One region of the Rhizobium oryzihabitans genome, then DNA from elsewhere that is predicted to be linked to it. Evidence: predicted binding sites of a transcription regulator. Region 1 holds the regulator's gene; the other holds the start of a gene.

Region 1 (3,387 bases):
TATCGAGCTTGCGCATGACGTTTTCCTGTCGGCTCAGGCAATCGCCTGTTTCTGAAGGGCGACCAGCTCGCTGCAGCCTGCCTTTGCAAGGCCGAGCAGCGTCAGGAATTCCTCTTCGGAGAAAGGTGCGCCTTCCGCCGTTCCCTGAACCTCGACGATGCCGCCGGAGCCGGTGATGACGAAATTCGCGTCGGTCTCGGCGGAGGAGTCTTCCAGATAATCGAGATCGATGACGGGTTGTTTTGCGAAGATACCGCAGGAGATCGCCGCGATGTGATCCTTGAGGACCTTTTCGACCTTGATCATGTTGCGGGTTTCCATCCACTTCAGGCAGTCGTGGAGAGCAATCCATGCGCCGGTGATCGAGGCGGTGCGTGTGCCGCCATCGGCCTGAATGACGTCGCAGTCGATGCTGATCTGGCGCTCCCCGAGCGCCTGCAGATCAACGACGGCGCGGAGCGAGCGGCCGATGAGGCGCTGGATTTCCTGCGTGCGCCCACCCTGCTTGCCGGCGGCGGCTTCGCGCTTCATGCGTTCATGGGTGGAACGCGGCAGCATGCCGTATTCGGCGGTGACCCAGCCCTTGCCGCTGTTGCGCAGCCACGGCGGCGTCTTTTCCTCAAGGCTTGCGGTGACGAGCACATGCGTGTCACCGAACTTGACCAGACAGGAGCCTTCCGCATGTTTCGAGAAATTACGCTCGAAGGAAACCTTGCGCATCTGATCGGTTTTTCTGCCTGAAGGCCGCATATGATCCACTCTCCATGTTGGTTCCTGCCTTCTAAGGCGAGGCCCGGGCATTTGCAAAGCCAATTTCCATTTTGTCCCAGCGGTGCGACGCATTATATTGATGCAAACAGGATTTGGATGACAAAGAACGGACGAGATGGGCTTTTCAGCACCGCTTTCAAAAGATCAGGCATCGCTGCTGGATGAACGGTCGCGGGAGATTTTCCGGCGCATCGTCGAAGGCTATCTCGACACCGGCGAACCTTTGGGATCGCGCAGCCTGTCGCGGCTGCTGCCGATGTCGCTTTCACCCGCCTCCGTCCGCAACGTCATGAGCGACCTTGAGGAACTCGGCCTCATTTATTCGCCGCATATCAGCGCCGGGCGCCTGCCCACCCAGACGGGGCTGCGTTTCTTCGTCGACGCCTTCATGCAGGTGGGCGATCTGCCTGCTGAGGAGCGGGCGAACATCGACCGGCAGATCGGCCCGGTCGCCGGCCACGAGCAATCTCTGGAAGGGTTGCTCACGGAGGCGAGCCGCATGCTATCAGGCATGTCGCGCGGTGCGGGCCTCGTGCTGACAGCCAAGAACGACGTCATCCTCAAACATGTGGAATTCATCCGGCTGGAGCCCACCAAGGCGCTCGCCGTGCTGGTCGGCGATCACAACCAGGTCGAAAACCGCATCATCGAATTGCCCGCCGGCATTTCGTCATCACAATTGATCGAGGCGGCGAATTTCATCAATGCCCATCTGTCCGGCCAGACGCTGCAGGAGCTGCGAGCCCAGTTCCAGAGGCAGCAGGCGGAATTGCAATCGGAATTGGGCACGCTGGCGCAGGATCTGATCGAGCGCGGCCTGGCCGTCTGGGCGGGGGACAATGAGGATGGCAAACTTGGCCGCCTCATTGTTCGCGGGCGCTCCAACCTGCTCGAAGGTCTCGCCGGTGAGGAAGACATTGATCGCGTGCGCCTGCTGTTCGACGATCTCGAGCGCAAGGAAAACCTCATCGAGATCCTAAATCTTGCGGAAAGCGGCTCTGGGGTCAGGATTTTCATCGGTTCGGAAAACAAGCTCTTTTCATTGTCCGGTTCATCGCTGATCGTCGCGCCCTACCGCGATGAGGAAAACCGTGTCGTGGGTGCGGTCGGCGTCATCGGTCCCACCAGGCTCAATTACGCCCGTATCGTACCTATGGTGGACTATACAGCGCAGATCATGGCCCGCCTTTCCCGCAAGCAGAGATAGGACAAAGCCGCAAGGTCAGAGAATGCGGCAAGCTTTTCGCCGCAAGCCTTGATTTTTGCCCGTCAAAGCTCGATATCGGGCGCAACCAACAACATTCAAATCTGGAGAACGTCATGACCGACGATACAAAAAAGCCCGGACCTGACGCTGATGTCGCCGAAGAGTTTGTCGAACCCGCGCTTGCCGGGGAAGAACCTGCCGAAGCCGCCGAACCCGATCCGGTCGAACTGCTCAAGGCCGAAAATGCCGATCTGCGCGACAAGTTCCTGCGTCTCGCAGCGGAAATGGACAATCTTCGCCGCCGTACCGAACGCGACGTCAAGGATGCCAAGTCCTATTCGCTCGCTGGTTTCGCACGCGACATGCTAGCCGTTTCCGACAATCTTCGCCGCGCTCTCGAGGCCATTCCGGATGAACTCAAGACCAATGGCGAAGCCGGCCTCAACGGTCTGATCGAAGGCGTGGAGATGACCGAGCGCTCGATGTTGTCGACGCTGGAGCGCCACGGCGTGAAGAAGATCGATGCCGAGGGTCAGAAATTCGACCCGAATTTCCACCAGGCCATGTTCGAAATCCCCAACACAGCGGTTCCGAACAACACGGTCCTTCAGGTGGTTCAGGCCGGCTTTACCATCGGTGATCGCGTGCTGCGTCCCGCCATGGTTGGCGTCGCCAAGGGCGGCCCGAAAGTTGAGATATCCGCATCGGCTGAGCCGGGCACCTCTTCTCTCAATGAAAAGGATGCCTGAGGCATTCTCTTCTTACCCCAATAAAAAACGCGCCTTCAGGGCGCGTTTTTTATGTCATGAAAACTGAGGCCAGCAGAAAAGTGGCTATCAGGCCGCCGTCGCCTGCTCCTGATTGAGGAAGGCGTAGATTGCCGTGTCGGAATCGGTGGCGCGCAGCTTGGCTACCAGTTCGGGGTCGCGCAGGGCGCGCGCAATTCTGGAAAGCGCCTTCAGGTGATCCGCGCCGGCGCCCTCGGGCGCGAGCAACAGGAAAACCAGATCAACCGGCTGATCGTCCAGCGCTTCGAAATCGACCGGGGTTTCAAGGCGTGCGAAAACGCCCGTGATCTGGTGAATGCTGCTGAGCTTGCCATGCGGAATGGCAATGCCGTGCCCGACGCCGGTGGAGCCGAGTTTTTCACGCTGGAGGATGACGTCGAAAACTTCCCGTTCCGAGACTCCGGTAATTCTGGCTGCCTTTGCGGCCAGCTCCTGAAGCAATTGCTTTTTGGAATTCACCTTGAGGGCGGGAATAATCGCATCTTGTTGCAGCAAATCTGCCAACGCCATTCTCTTTTTCCTTCATGCCATCGAGACGATGTGGGAGGCAGATACGCTTTCGCGCCCCGCCTCCCACAGTCCTGTCAGACTGTTCAGCTCTTGATCGTTTCCGCGTCGATC
Region 2 (3,387 bases), 420 kb from region 1:
TTCGGTGGTGATCAGCAGCGAAGCAACCGAAGCTGCGTTCTGCAGAGCCGTGCGAACAACCTTGACCGGGTCGACGATGCCGAGCTGGATCAGGTCGCCATATTCGCCGGTCTGGGCGTTGTAGCCGTAGTTGTCTTCGTTCTTTTCGAGGATCTTGCCAACAACGATGGAAGCTTCGTCACCAGCGTTTTCTGCGATCTGGCGAACCAGAGCCTGCAGAGCCTTGCGCACGATGTTGATGCCGGCTTCCTGGTCGTCGTTTGCACCCTTGGCGGTGATCTTCGTGGAAGAACGCAGCAGGGCAACGCCGCCGCCCGGTACGATGCCTTCCTGAACAGCAGCGCGCGTCGCGTTGAGAGCGTCGTCGATGCGGTCCTTCTTTTCCTTCACTTCAACTTCCGTCGAACCGCCAACGCGGATCACGGCAACGCCGCCAGCGAGCTTGGCAAGACGTTCCTGCAGCTTTTCGCGGTCGTAGTCGGAAGTGGTTTCTTCGATCTGCGCCTTGATCTGGGCAACGCGGCCTTCGATGTCCGACTTCTGGCCGGCACCGTCGACGATCGTGGTGTTTTCCTTGGAGATCGAAACCTTCTTCGACTTGCCGAGCATGTCGAGGGTAACGCTTTCGAGCTTGATGCCGAGGTCTTCGGAAATGACGGTACCACCGGTCAGGATGGCGATGTCTTCCAGCATGGCCTTGCGGCGGTCGCCGAAGCCAGGAGCCTTGACGGCAGCGATCTTGAGGCCGCCACGCAGCTTGTTGACGACGAGCGTTGCAAGAGCTTCGCCTTCGACGTCTTCAGCGATGATGACGAGCGGCTTGCCGGTCTGAACGACAGCTTCGAGAACAGGCAGCATGGCCTGGAGGTTCGAAAGCTTCTTTTCGTGCAGAAGGATGTAGGCGTCTTCGAGGTCCGCAACCATCTTTTCCGGGTTGGTCACGAAGTAGGGCGACAGGTAGCCGCGGTCGAACTGCATGCCTTCGACGACTTCGAGTTCGGTTTCAGCGGTCTTGGCTTCTTCAACGGTGATGACGCCTTCGTTGCCGACGCGCTGCATTGCTTCAGCAATGTCGAGACCGATCTGACGTTCGCCGTTTGCGGAGATCGTGCCGACCTGAGCAACTTCTTCCGAAGTGTTGATCTTCTTGGCCTTGGCCTGAAGGTCCTTGACGACTTCTGCAACGGCCAGATCGATGCCGCGCTTCAGGTCCATCGGGTTCATGCCGGCAGCAACTGCCTTTGCACCTTCGCGAACGATGGCCTGGGCCAGAACCGTTGCGGTGGTGGTGCCGTCACCGGCGATGTCGTTGGTCTTGGAAGCGACTTCGCGAACGAGCTGTGCGCCCATGTTCTCGAACTTGTCTTCCAGTTCGATTTCCTTGGCGACCGAAACGCCGTCCTTGGTGATGCGCGGTGCGCCGAAGGACTTGTCGATTACGACGTTACGACCCTTCGGGCCGAGGGTGACCTTCACTGCATCAGCGAGAATGTCGACGCCCTTGAGCATCTTTTCGCGCGCTGTGCGGCCGAATTTGACTTCTTTGGCTGCCATTTTCAAAACTCCTGGTTTCGAACGGCCGGACCGGGTCCGGCTTGAAATTTACGGAAACGATGGGTCCGGCGAAATCAGCCGATGATACCCATGATGTCGGCTTCCTTCATGATCAGAAGGTCTTCGCCGTCGAGCTTGACTTCAGTGCCCGACCACTTGCCGAACAGGACGCGATCGCCAACCTTGACGTCGAGAGCGACGACCTTGCCGGCCTCGTCACGTGCGCCGGAACCGACGGCGACGATTTCGCCTTCCTGCGGCTTTTCCTTGGCGGTATCGGGAATGATGATGCCGCCCTTGGTCTTTGCTTCGGATTCAACGCGACGAACGACGACGCGATCATGAAGCGGGCGGAAATTGGTGCTTGTCATTGCCTAATCCCTCGATCAAATGACTTCAGGAACCTTTTGGAGGTTCACGTGATGGGTGTTAGCACTCCCCTTGTTGGAGTGCCAGCGAAACCGAGATAAGGAGGCGTTCTACCTGAGTCAAGAACGCGCCGTCGGAAAAATTTTATGCGCTATGGTTATCAGCGTTCCATGACAGAAATTTCCCATGCTTGGGAGAAGTCATAAAACTCCACATCGTGAGCTTGGACGGCGCGAAAAGTCGCCGCCGTCATCCTCGGGCTTGTCCCGAGGATCTGCCAACGCATTGATTTTCTCGACGTGTTTAGATCCTCGGGACAAGCCCGAGGATGACGGCGAGTGTGAGGCGGCATTCCGTTCGGGCCGAAGCCCCGCTCGATACCGCTTTTTTTCTTGCCATCGGCGTCCCGCTTTGCGATGTGACGCACACCCTTTTCTCGCATCCGGAAAGCATATCATGGCCCATCGCATTCTCACCCTCGGCGAAATCACTGATGGGTTCGACGTTATTCTTTCGGATGTCTGGGGCGTGCTGCACAATGGCGTCAGCGCCTTTCCCCATGCGGCGGTTGCACTGCACGAAGCGCGCAAGGCCGGCAAGACGGTGGTGCTCATCACCAATTCGCCGCGTCCAGCCCCGGTGTCATTGCCCAGCTTCGCGTGCTCGGCGTGCCGGATGAGGCCTATGACCGCATCATCACCTCCGGCGACGTTACCCGCGGCCTGATCGCCGAAGGTCCGAAGAAAGTCTTCCTGCTTGGCCCGGAGCGGGACATGCCGCTGCTCGAAGGTCTCGATGTCGAACGGGTGGGCGAGGCGGAAGCGCAATCCGTCGTCTGCACCGGTTTCTTCGACGACGAGACGGAAACCCCCGAGGATTATACCGAGATGCTCAAGGGCTTCATCGCCCGCGGCGCGCCGATGATCTGCGCCAATCCCGATCTGGTGGTGGAGCGCGGCGAGCGCATCATTCCCTGCGCCGGTGCCATGGCCGCCTATTATGAACAGCTCGGCGGCGAAGTCCGCATTGCCGGCAAGCCGCATGCGCCGATTTATGAAGCCTGCCTTGCGGCGGCCAAAGAAGTGCGCGGTTCCTTCCCGAAGGATCGCGTGCTCGCCATTGGCGATGGCATGCCGACGGATGTGAAGGGCGCGATTGCGAGCGGCCTCAACCTTCTTTATATCAGCGGCGGCATTCACGCTGCCGAATATACGCTGAACGGCCACACGGACGAGGCGCTTCTGAACGCCTATCTGAAGGGGCAGGGTGCTGCTCCCGGCTGGTGGATGCCACGCCTTGCCTGAGAACGTCTGGCCCGAGAACATCTGGCCTGAGCTGACGTAAAAAATGGATCGACTGCCATGACCGTCTTTCATCGCAACGAAAAAAAAGAGCCGCTGCCGGAAGCTCTTCGCGGCGGCGTGATCGCAATCGGTAATTTCGATGGTGTGCATCGCGGCCACC

Evidence for each region. The regulator HrcA, encoded in region 1, represses chaperone genes, less so after heat shock. The targets are predictions, from matches to a motif close to GTTAGCACTCNCNNNNNGNGAGTGCTAAC.
Region 2: groES (co-chaperone GroES) is a predicted target of HrcA. The motif match lies at 1,983-2,011, and genes of this name have one in related genera.

Annotation. Positions count from the first base shown of each region.
Region 1 is NZ_CP048632.1:1,864,674-1,868,060, reverse strand. Features, by position in the region: gene rdgB (RdgB/HAM1 family non-canonical purine NTP pyrophosphatase) at 1-16, opposite strand, end outside; gene rph (ribonuclease PH) at 34-750, opposite strand; gene hrcA (heat-inducible transcriptional repressor HrcA) at 887-1,978, shown strand; gene grpE (nucleotide exchange factor GrpE) at 2,092-2,727, shown strand; gene ptsN (PTS IIA-like nitrogen regulatory protein PtsN) at 2,815-3,276, opposite strand; gene hpf (ribosome hibernation-promoting factor, HPF/YfiA family) at 3,360-3,387, opposite strand, start outside.
Region 2 is NZ_CP048632.1:1,447,235-1,450,621, reverse strand. Features, by position in the region: gene groL (chaperonin GroEL) at 1-1,554, opposite strand, end outside; gene groES (co-chaperone GroES) at 1,629-1,925, opposite strand; partial or broken gene G3A56_RS07670 (TIGR01459 family HAD-type hydrolase) at 2,380-3,227, shown strand; gene G3A56_RS07665 (bifunctional riboflavin kinase/FAD synthetase) at 3,285-3,387, shown strand, end outside.